Regions from separate parts of the Rhizobium sp. No.120 genome, predicted to be linked through region 1. Evidence: predicted binding sites of a transcription regulator. Region 1 holds the regulator's gene; the other holds the start of a gene.
The links. The regulator LexA, encoded in region 1, represses DNA repair genes until DNA is damaged. The targets are predictions, from matches to a motif close to TGTTCNNNNTGTGTTCNG.

Region 2: the regulator LexA is predicted to act here: its motif matches at 3,408-3,425, upstream of ACYJRZ_RS08010 (ATP-dependent helicase).

What each region holds. Positions count from the first base shown of each region.
Region 1 is NZ_BAAJNQ010000003.1:96,068-101,612, forward strand. Features, by position in the region: gene eno (phosphopyruvate hydratase) at 1-996, opposite strand, end outside; gene kdsA (3-deoxy-8-phosphooctulonate synthase) at 1,146-1,985, opposite strand; gene ACYJRZ_RS11000 (VOC family protein) at 1,982-2,869, opposite strand; gene lexA (transcriptional repressor LexA) at 3,287-4,009, shown strand; gene ACYJRZ_RS11010 (ComEC/Rec2 family competence protein) at 3,990-5,545, opposite strand, start outside.
Region 2 is NZ_BAAJNQ010000002.1:468,479-474,023, reverse strand. Features, by position in the region: gene secD (protein translocase subunit SecD) at 1-2,301, shown strand, start outside; gene ACYJRZ_RS08015 (SMP-30/gluconolactonase/LRE family protein) at 2,350-3,225, opposite strand; gene ACYJRZ_RS08010 (ATP-dependent helicase) at 3,501-5,545, shown strand, end outside.

The DNA of each region.
Region 1 (5,545 bases):
CGAGTTGGCAACGCCCATGCGGATACCATCGCGCAGGCGGGCGGAATTGGTGACGAACAGGTCGTCGCCGACGAGCTGGGTCTTCTTGCCGATTAGGTCGGTCAGCGTCTTCCAGCCTTCCCAGTCGTCTTCAGCCATGCCGTCTTCGATCGAAACGATCGGGTACTTGGCTGCGAGTTCTGCGAGGTATTCAGCCATGGCGCCGGACTCAAGCGTGCGGCCTTCGCCTTCGAGAACGTACTTGCCGTCCTTGAAGAATTCGGTCGAGGCGCAATCGAGGCCGAGAGCGATTTCGTCACCCGGCTTGTAGCCGGCCTTTTCGATCGACTTCATGATGAAGTCGAGCGCTGCCGGCGCGCTGGAAAGGCCCGGTGCGAAACCACCTTCGTCACCGACGTTAGTGTTGTGGCCCTGCGATGCCAGTTCCTTCTTCAGAACGTGGAAGACTTCCGAACCCATACGGACGGCTTCGCGGATCGAGTCTGCACCGATCGGCAGGATCATGAATTCCTGGAAGTCGATCGGGTTGTCGGCGTGAGCACCGCCGTTGATGATGTTCATCATCGGGACCGGCAGCAGACGGGCGTGAGCGCCGCCAACATAGCGGTAGAGCGGCAGGTTGGCGCTCTGGGCAGCAGCCTTGGCGACGGCGAGCGAGACGCCGAGGATGGCGTTGGCGCCGAGGCGCGATTTGTTCGGCGTGCCGTCAAGCTCGATCATGATATTGTCGAGTTGGATCTGGTTTTCAGCGTCCATGCCGCCGATCGCGTCGAAGATTTCCGAATTGACAGCTTCGACGGCCTTCTCGACACCCTTGCCAAGGTAGCGCTTGCCGCCATCGCGAAGTTCGACGGCTTCATGCGCGCCGGTCGACGCGCCCGACGGAACCGCCGCGCGCCCCATGCTGCCATCTTCGAGGTAGACATCGACTTCGACAGTCGGATTGCCACGGCTGTCGAGAATCTCGCGGGCGATAATGTCGGTGATTGCGGTCATGATAGCTTCCTGCTCGCTGGTTTATAAATCGATTTAAATCGTCTTAGTCGAAGGCGCGGAAATTACAATGGCGATCCGCGCCGCGATTTGGCACTCCTGCAGGCCGCGTAAAGCAAATTCATGTCAGCCTGTTGAATGCCGGCTATGTTTCAGGCCTTGGCGATGGCATCAAAGGCCAGCAGCTTCTCCAGAAGCCGCGGCATGTCCTTCAGATAAACCATGTTCGGACCGTCGGACGGTGCATTGTCGGGATCCTCATGAGTCTCGACAAAAACACCTGCGACGCCGACGGCAACGGCCGCACGCGCCAAAGTCTCGACGAAGCGGCGGTCGCCGCCGGTCGAACCGCCCTGCCCGCCGGGCTGCTGCACGGAATGGGTCGCATCGAAGATGACGGGCGCGCCCATCGCCGCCATGATCGGCAGCGAGCGCATATCCGAGACCAGCGTGTTATAGCCGAAGGAAGCGCCGCGCTCGCAAAGAAGGATGTTCGGGTTGCCGCTATCATTGAGCTTGGCAAGCACGTTCTTCATGTCCCATGGCGCCAGGAACTGGCCTTTCTTGACGTTGACTACGCGGCCGGTCTTGGCGGCGGCAACCAAAAGATCGGTCTGGCGCGACAGGAAAGCCGGGATCTGAAGGACATCCACCGTCTTGGAAACGATGGCGCACTGCTCTTCCGTGTGGATATCGGTCAGAACGGGGAAGCCATATTCTTTCTTCAGGTCTTCAAAGACTTCCAGCGCCTTTTCCAGGCCGATGCCGCGCTTGCCGGACAGCGAGGTGCGGTTCGCCTTGTCGAAGGAAGATTTGTAGACGAGGCCGATGCCGAGCTTGCCGCAGAGCTCCTTGAGCACGCCGGCAACCATGAAGGCATGATCGCGGCTTTCCATCTGGCAGGGACCGGCGATCAGCGAAAGCTTCGCAGCATTGGAAAAGAGGACCTTGGAGGCACCCTCGCCGACGGTGACTTCGGAATTCGTGCTCATATTATCTCCTCGAAGGCGAACAGCGCGCCCTGACCGGGCGCCAACCTCGCCAATAGACGATTGTTCTTACGCGTATAGGTGACGCCGTTAGCAGCGAAATGCGACGATGTCACGGAAAGATCGCGCGTCTTGAAAAGGATTGCACGTGCCCTGAGCCCCGGATCGTTAGCAAGAACAGGCAGGTCATAGAACGCCTCCATGCCTTCCGGCGTCAAAATCTCAAGATCGGCGTTAGGTGCCTTGACGGTCAAACCGAAGGAATGCTCCGTTATTTGCGGGCTGCCGACAACGTCTTCGAAGAAGCGGCGATAGGCAGCTGGCCGCGGCGCGGAAAGCGCCACGCGCGCGATGCCGGTCACCCCGTTTTCATGACGCTCAAGCACGCTTCGGTCAGCCGGAAGCGGATTGATGCGCTGACAGCAGAAGGCGAGAAAATCCGGCGCGCGCAGATCCGCGGCAAAAGCAAGACGAAAGCCGGCCGTGGTTTCCGTGCCGTCCTGCATCTTCATGGGACGGGAGAAATCCAGCATTCGTCCCGCAGAAATCGCCGCCGCTTTGAAACGCTCGTCATCCGCCACAGCATCATCCGTACCGAACACCACGGCCGAAAAGCCATCTTCCCCCACCCGGAAGCGATAGGCCTGATCGCGCGCAACAAAAACATTGCCATCCAGGATGCTCCTCCCGCACTCTTCCGCGGATGCCACAGCCAAAGGCTCTAAATAGGTTTTATCGGCAAGATAAACGCAGGCATTCTGTGTGCCAAAGGGATGGCGCGCATCCGGAGCCACTGTAAAACCGAGCTTGCCGAGGCGCTCGCGCGCCAGGGCGATATCGACGGTCGGCAGCACAAGATGATCCAGTGGATGCTGTGACGAATTCATGGTTCCTCCTGTTTGCCTGTGGGAGCAGATTTGCGCCCATCCTTCGCTCAATTCAAGACAGGAACATGGACACTCGACGCACAGGGGCAGGACCGAAGGCAATCTCGCAAACGTGATCGCTGATTCTCAATTCCATCGGGCTTCAACGACGACGCGCAACATCGATCCGCTTCCTGGATACGCCGACCAAGTAATAAGGCATGAGAATGGAAATATCGACATTTCATATATTTTTCAAATCGTTGCAGCATGTATAGCGTCTCGACGTGTTAAGCCGATCCATTCGCAACTCGTGTTTATTTAATTGACCCTGCAAGGCTTTACCGAAATTTAAGCACTTGCGGAACACATATGGAACATATAGTGTCCGTTCTGGATTTGTTTCACGGCTTTTCTTGATTCTGGGGTTCCAAGACGATGTTGACGCGCAAGCAGCAGGAACTGCTTCTCTTCATTCACGAACGCATGAAGGAATCTGGTGTTCCGCCATCCTTCGACGAGATGAAGGATGCACTGGATCTGGCATCCAAATCCGGTATCCATCGTCTGATCACGGCGCTGGAGGAGCGCGGCTTTATCCGCCGGCTGCCGAACCGAGCCAGGGCCCTCGAAGTCATCAAGCTGCCGGAAGCCTATAGTCCAAGTCTGCAGCCTCGCCGCGGTTTTTCGCCGAGCGTCATCGAAGGCAGCCTCGGCAGGCCACAGCCCGCCGCTCCGCCCGCTCAGCCGAAGGTCGCAAATGACGATCATAGCGGTTCGGCTTCCGTGCCCGTGATGGGCCGGATTGCTGCCGGCGTTCCTATCTCGGCCATCCAGAACAATACACACGATATTACCGTTCCCGCCGACATGCTTGGTTCTGGCGAACATTATGCGCTTGAAGTCCGCGGGGATTCGATGATCGATGCGGGTATCTTCGACGGCGATACGGTCATTATCCGCAATTCGACGACAGCCAACCCGGGCGACATCGTCGTGGCGCTCGTCGACGACGAAGAGGCGACACTGAAGCGCTTCCGCCGCAAGGGTGCCTCCATCGCGCTGGAAGCCGCGAACCCAGCCTATGAAACCCGCATCTTCGGGCCGGATCGCGTGAAAGTTCAGGGTAAGCTCGTTGGCCTTATTCGTCGCTATCACTGACCGGTGAGTTGTCGACGACTGGTGGTGCCTTTGCAAGTGGCGCGTCAAATTTGCCGGTGCGCCAATCATAAGTTCGATGTCTGGTCCATGGCCGCTGCGGGTTCTCGAATGCGGCTGATATGATGGGCTTGTCGGCGGTAAGCATCATTTCGATGGAGCCGGTTTTGCGCAATGTCGCACCGGTTATGAGCATCGCTCCGGAGCGGCAGTAGTCCAGCCGCAGCCGGATATGTGTCACGATAATGTTCCCCGTGTCGCAAGCTGCGGGCAGGTAGGCTGCGTTCTCGATGGTGACCAATATCACGCCGTTTTCCAGCATGGCTACGCACCATGCTCCCTTCTGACAGGCAAAGCTTCCCTGCATGGTACGATCTAAGGCTTCCGCCATTGCTGTACCGACCGCCTTCTGCTCTTCGTTACTTAGTCGCTTATGCCGATCCGTCTTGCTGATCTGCGGAAGCCGGTCATCGGTCGCAAGCATCGTTGGCGGTTGATGTTCGGCCGCGACCAGCGCTTTTTGCCATTGCTCGAAGATGAAGGCCTGCGGTCTCTCGCGATTGGTGGAGAGAATATCATCCTGGCGCAAGGCAACGAGAATGCCATCTTCCGAGATCATCAGATCTGGCTTCGGCACGCCGGAGCCGAACGCAGCCACACCGACAGATGACGGCGATAGCAACAGTCCCAGATGGCGAAGCCTGGTCCGCAGCATGCTCATGATCAGGAATCCTGCGATGAAAGTCGGCATCAGCCAGCCGGGCTGGCGGCCGAAGGTGATATCGCCTCCCCAGCCTGCTACGGTTTTCGCGATGATGATCACAAGCTCCAGTCCCTCGCCGGTGACTTTCCAGAACGGTCCATCGATTCCGAAAGGCATCAGCAGCATCGCCATCATGCCGAAGGGCATGACGATGAAAGAGACGACGGGCATGGCCGCAAGGTTGGCGGCAAGTCCATATGTCGCCAGCCGGTGAAAATGTTCGATCGAAAATATCGCTGTCGACACACCGCCGATAAAGGAGGTGGATATCACGCCCCCGAAGAAGCGCGTGATAAATAGCAATGGGCTCAATAAGCGGATGCGCGAAACAACGTTCTCGCGATGGCGACGTCGTTTCCACAGCGAATAGCCCGAAACCAGCGCAAGCGTCGCGGCATAGGACATCTGGAAGCTCGGACCGAGCACTTGCGACGGAGACAAGACGAGGATGACGATGGCTGAGAGCGCCACATTGCGCAAGCTGATTGACGGTCTATCGAAAAGCACGGCCACCAACATGATCGCCATCATGATGAAGGCGCGTTCGGCGGAAACGCCGAAACCGGAAATAAGGTAATAGGCCGTTACCGTCAGAAGTGCGCCGAAAGCCGCAAATTTCTTTGTTGGCCAAGCCTGAGCGACACCGGGGAAAAAGCTGAACAAATAACGTAGACCGACATAGAAAATGCCGGCCGACAGCGCCATGTTGAGGCCGGAAATTGCAATGATGTGGGTCAGGCCCGCGACTCGCAAGGCCTCAGTCGTATCCTTTGAGA
Region 2 (5,545 bases), on a different contig from region 1:
AACATCCAGACCCGCTCGATCGTCCGCAATGGCGACCAGATCGTCGTGACGCTCACGGATCCCTCACAGAGCAGCGATGCAGTGACGCAACTGCGCACGCTTGCCAATACGATCACATCAGGCCTCTCGGCCGGTCAGTCCGATCTCAATATCACGCCGAACGGCGCGACGATCGCGATGTCCTTCTCGCAGGCCGGCATTTCCGCCAACGTCGATTCTGCCGTTCAGCAGAGCCTTGAAGTCATCCGTAAGCGCGTTGACCAGGTGGGCGTCGCCGAGCCGACCATTCAGCGCGTCGGCCCGAACCGCGTTCTCGTTCAGCTTCCGGGCGCCCAGGATCCGTCCCACCTGCGCGAGCTTCTCGGTTCGACCGCGAAGATGTCCTTCCACCTGCTGGCCGACAATGTCGATCCGAACAATCCGGGGCCTGGCGTCACCATCATGAAGGATGACCGGGGCACCAGCTATCCGGTTCTCGACCGCATCGAGCTGTCCGGCGATCGTCTGACGGACGCACGCGTCAGCTTCGATCCAAATACGCATGAGCCGCTCGTTACCTTCCGCTTCGACAGCGCCGGCGCCAACCGCTTTGCCGAAATCACCCGCGAAAATGTCGGCAAGCCCTTTGCCATTGTCCTCGACAACAAGGTTCTGAGCGCACCGAATATCCGCGAGCCGATTACCGGCGGATCGGGCCAAATCTCCGGCAACTTCACCGCGGACAGCGCCACCACACTTGCAGCCCTGCTGCGCGCCGGCGCCCTGCCCGCAAAGCTCACCGTCATCGAAGAACGCACCGTCGGCGCCGACCTCGGCAGCGATGCGATCCAGAAGGGCATCTATAGCGGCCTGATCGGCTTCGTCCTGGTTGCCGCCTTCATCTTCGTACTCTACGGCGCCTGGGGCATTCTCGCCAATGTCGCGCTGCTCATCCATACCGTCCTGACCTTCTCGGCCCTGACGCTTGTCGGCGCCACGCTGACGCTGCCCGGTATCGCCGGTATCGTTCTCGGTATCGGCCTTGCGGTTGATGCCAACGTTCTGATCAACGAGCGCATTCGCGAAGAAACCCGCAAGGGCCGCGGCGCGTTCGCTGCCATCGATAATGGTTTCAAGAAGGCCTATTCGACGATTATCGACGGCAACATGACAGCCCTGATCGCGGCCGCCATCCTGTTCTACTTCGGCTCCGGTCCGGTTCGCGGTTTTGCCGTGACCATGGGTCTCGGCCTCATCATCTCGATGTTCACCTCCGTCGCCTTCGTGCGCGTCGTGATGATCGCCATCACCCGCCGCCGCAAGCTGAAGGTGATCAACATCAGGCCGCTGATCCCCTTCAGCCCCTATGACAAGCACATCCAGTTCATGAAGGCCCGCTTCTTCGGCGTCACAGTCTCGGCGATCCTGTCGATCGCCTCGGTGGTGCTGTTTATCCATCCGGGCCTCAACTACGGCGTCGATTTCCGCGGCGGCATCCAGATGTCGGTCAAGACCAAGGACGCAGCCGATCTGTCTACGTTCCGCGAGGGCTTGAACACGCTCGGCCTCGGCGAAATCGCACTGCAGTCCTTCGGCGATAATAACAGCCTTCTCGTCCGCGCCCAGCGCCAGGACGGCGGCGAAGAGGCGCAGACGGCGGCAGTGACCAAGCTCAAGGCGGAAATCGTCAAGATCGACCCAAGCGCGACCATCGAAGGCACCGATGTCATCGGTCCGAAGGTCTCGGGCGAGCTTGCCTGGGCGGGTATTCTGTCGGTCGTGATCGCCAGCTTGGCGATGCTCGTCTATATCTGGGTGCGATTCGAATGGCCTTTCGCGGTCGGCGCCATCGTCACGCTGGTGCTCGACGTGACCAAGGCGATCGGCTTCTTCGCGATCACCGGCCTCGATTTCAACCTGACGGCCATCGCCGCGATCCTGACACTCGTGGGATACTCGGTGAACGACAAGGTCGTGGTCTATGACCGCATGCGTGAAAACATGCGCCTCTACAAGTCGATGCCTCTGCGCGATATCATCGACAAGTCGATCAACGAAACCCTGGCGCGAAGCCTCTATACCAACGCCACCGCCTTCCTGGCGCTGGTGCCGATGGCGATCTGGGGCGGCAGCGCCGTCTCCAGCTTCGCAATCCCCATGGTGTTCGGCATCCTCGTCGCCGGCGCCTCGTCGGTCTTTATCGCCGCGCCGATTCTGCTCTTCCTCGGTGACTGGCGTCGCCGCCATGCCAAGCCGGTCGCCAATGATGCGGCGGCGGACGGCAAGTCCGGCAAGGACAACAAGCAGATCCCTGCTGCGTAACAGACGAAAGGAAGACATGCCCGGCTTCCGGACATGTCTTCCGGCCGTTTATGAAATCGCCGGCATATGCAAGGGCAAGCCCGGACGCGGGGCCGTGATCTTTTCCACAGCACCGTTTTCCTGCTCGCTGACGAGCAGATGTTTGCCGTCGACGGTAAAGGCGATGCTGGTCGGTCTCGCGCCATCCGTGCGGATATGGCCGGCCATCTTCCCCTCGACATCCACCATGGAAATTTCTCCCAGTCCGTACATGGCGCAATAAAGCATGCCACTGCGATCAAAGGCGAGGCCAGCCGGCCCGCGCAGCGCATTGACGGCAGGCGATGTCATCGACTGGACAAACATTTCCTGCCTGCCGCCCACGACCTGCCGATAGATTTTTCCGGTCAGCGTTTCGCTATAGTAGAGCAATCCGTCGGCATCGAAGGCAATGCCGCTCGCAAAGAGCAGGCCGGCTGCAAGGACCCGGATGACCCGGCCTTCGGCTGGATCGATCTGATAAACGCAGCCATTATAAGCCGCCTTGAAGAAATCGGGATGGATGTGGCCGCCTTCGAGAAGATTGGCAAGAGGGATGCCGGAATCAGTCATGTAAAGCAGGCCGTCAGGTCCGAAAGCGAGCGCATTCGGATGCAGAAATGGACCATCGGCACTGCCTTCGATGACCTGCAGGACGCGGCCTTGCGCCGACAATCTGACAAGGGAATTCTCCGGGCCATTGGCTACCCAAAAACATCCGTCACCATCGACCGCAATACCCATCGGCCAACCGCCGATCCGGCACAATTCCTGCGTTACGCCGCTTGTGTCGAAAAGTTTCAGACAGCGGCGACTGGCATCCATTTCCACGACCGCCAAGCGGCCATCCGGCAAAGCCACGAGGCCGCTAGGCAGACGCAGCCCGGTGGCAATCGTTTCGTTCATGTTTTGAAACCTTCATTCCACGCATTACGAAGCCCCAAAAACTCAAAATGCTGCGCCGAAATGATACATAAGCACGAAGAATATCCTTTTCGAGCCGGGCGAGTGCAAATCCCGATAAGATTCTTGCGCTGGAGGTCACATCCGCGTGCAGGCCCTGGTCATCTTGACAGGCTTTGGCGATTCGGAACATCCATAGAACGCCCCTATATTTTCGCGCTTGCGATTCGCCGCATATCGCGCTCCGCGCCCGCCGCCGGAGGTATTCAGGAGAGTTGATGACCGCCGCCTATCTGGAAAAGCTGAACCCGGAGCAACGGCTGGCGGTGGAACATGGCACTACGGCAGGCGACGGTCATATTGCCGGGCCGCTGCTCGTCATCGCCGGAGCCGGCTCCGGTAAGACGAATACGCTTGCGCATCGTGTGGCGCATCTGATCGTCAAGGGCGCCGATCCGCGCCGCATCTTGCTGATGACCTTTTCACGCCGCGCCGCCGCCGAAATGGGCCGCCGCGTCGAGCGGATCTGCCGCGAGGTGCTGGGTGCGAATGCCGGCATTACCGCCGATGCGCTCGCCTGGACCGGCACCTTTCACGGCATCGGCGCGCGTTTGCTCAGGGACTATGCCGAGCAGATTGGTATCGATCCTGCCTTCACGATCCACGACCGGGAAGACAGCGCCGATCTGATGAACCTTGCGCGCCATGATCTCGGCTTTTCCAAAACGGAGAACCGTTTCCCGACCAAGGCGACATGCCTTGCGATCTATTCGCGCTCCGTCAATGCAGAAGCGCCGCTCGACGGCGTGCTGCGCGACTTCTTCCCATGGTGCGCCATGTGGGAGCAGCAGCTGCGCGATCTTTTCGCCTCTTATGTCGAAGCGAAGCAGGTGCAGAACGTGCTCGATTACGACGACCTCCTGCTCTACTGGGCGCATATGCTGCAGGAGCCGCTAATTGCCGAGGATATCGGCAGCCGCTTCGACCATGTGCTTGTCGATGAATATCAGGACACCAACCGGCTGCAGTCCTCCGTTCTGCTAGCTCTTAAGCCCGATGGCCGGGGATTGACTGTCGTCGGCGACGATGCGCAGTCGATCTATTCCTTCCGCGCGGCGACCGTGCGCAACATTCTCGATTTCCCCAAGGCCTTCACGCCCTCGGCCGATATCGTGACGCTCGACCGCAATTATCGCTCGACGCAGCCGATCCTGGCCGCCGCCAATGCCGTAATCGATCTTGCCTCGGAGCGCTTCACCAAAAACCTGCGCACCGAGCGGCAAAGCGCAGAGCGGCCACGGCTGGTGACGGTGCGTGACGAGTCCGATCAGGCCCGCTACATCGCCGACCAGATACTGGAAAATCGCGAGGGCGGCACACGGCTCAAGCAGCAGGCGGTGCTCTTTCGCACCTCGAGCCATAGCGGCCCGCTGGAAGTGGAACTCACCCGGCGCAACATTCCTTTCGTCAAATTCGGTGGGCTGAAATTCCTCGATAGTGCTCATGTCAAGGACATGCTGGCGGCACTGCGCTTTGCCCAAAACCCGCGCGATCGCGTAGCGGGCTTCCGCCTGATGCAGCTCTTGCCCGGTGTCGGTCCTTCCACGGCACAGCGCGTGCTCGACCAGATCGGCGAAGAGGCAAGCCCGATTGCGGCGCTCACCGAACTGCCGCCGCCACCGCGCACAGGAGACGACTGGACCGCCTTTGTCGAGACGATGCGGGAGATCAAAAGCGGCAACGCCGGATGGCCGGCGGAAATCGGCCTCGTCCGCCAATGGTACGAACCGCATCTGGAACGCGCGCATGAGGACGCTGCGACGCGCCAGGCGGATCTCGTCCAGCTCGAACAGATTGCCGCGGGCTACGGCTCGCGCGAGCGCTTCCTCACGGAGCTGACGCTCGATCCGCCTGACGCCACCAGCGATCAAGCCGGCGTGCCGCTGCTGGACGAAGACTATCTGATCCTGTCGACCATCCACTCCGCCAAGGGTCAGGAATGGACGAAGGTCTTCATCCTCAACGCCGTCGACGGCTGCATCCCCGCCGATCTCGCGGTCGGATCATCGGCCGAGATCGAGGAAGAACGGCGGCTGCTCTATGTCGCCATGACGCGGGCGAAGGACAATCTCGATCTCGTCATTCCGCAGCGCTTTTTCGTGCACGGCCAGCATGCGCAGGGGGACAAGCATGTCTTTGCCTCGCGCACCCGCTTCATTCCCGCAACCTTGCTGCAGTTCTTCGAGGTTTGCGGCTGGCCGCAGGCACGGGCTGAAAGTGCCGCCGCGATCCGGGCGCGAGAGGTGCGCGTCGATGTGGGAGC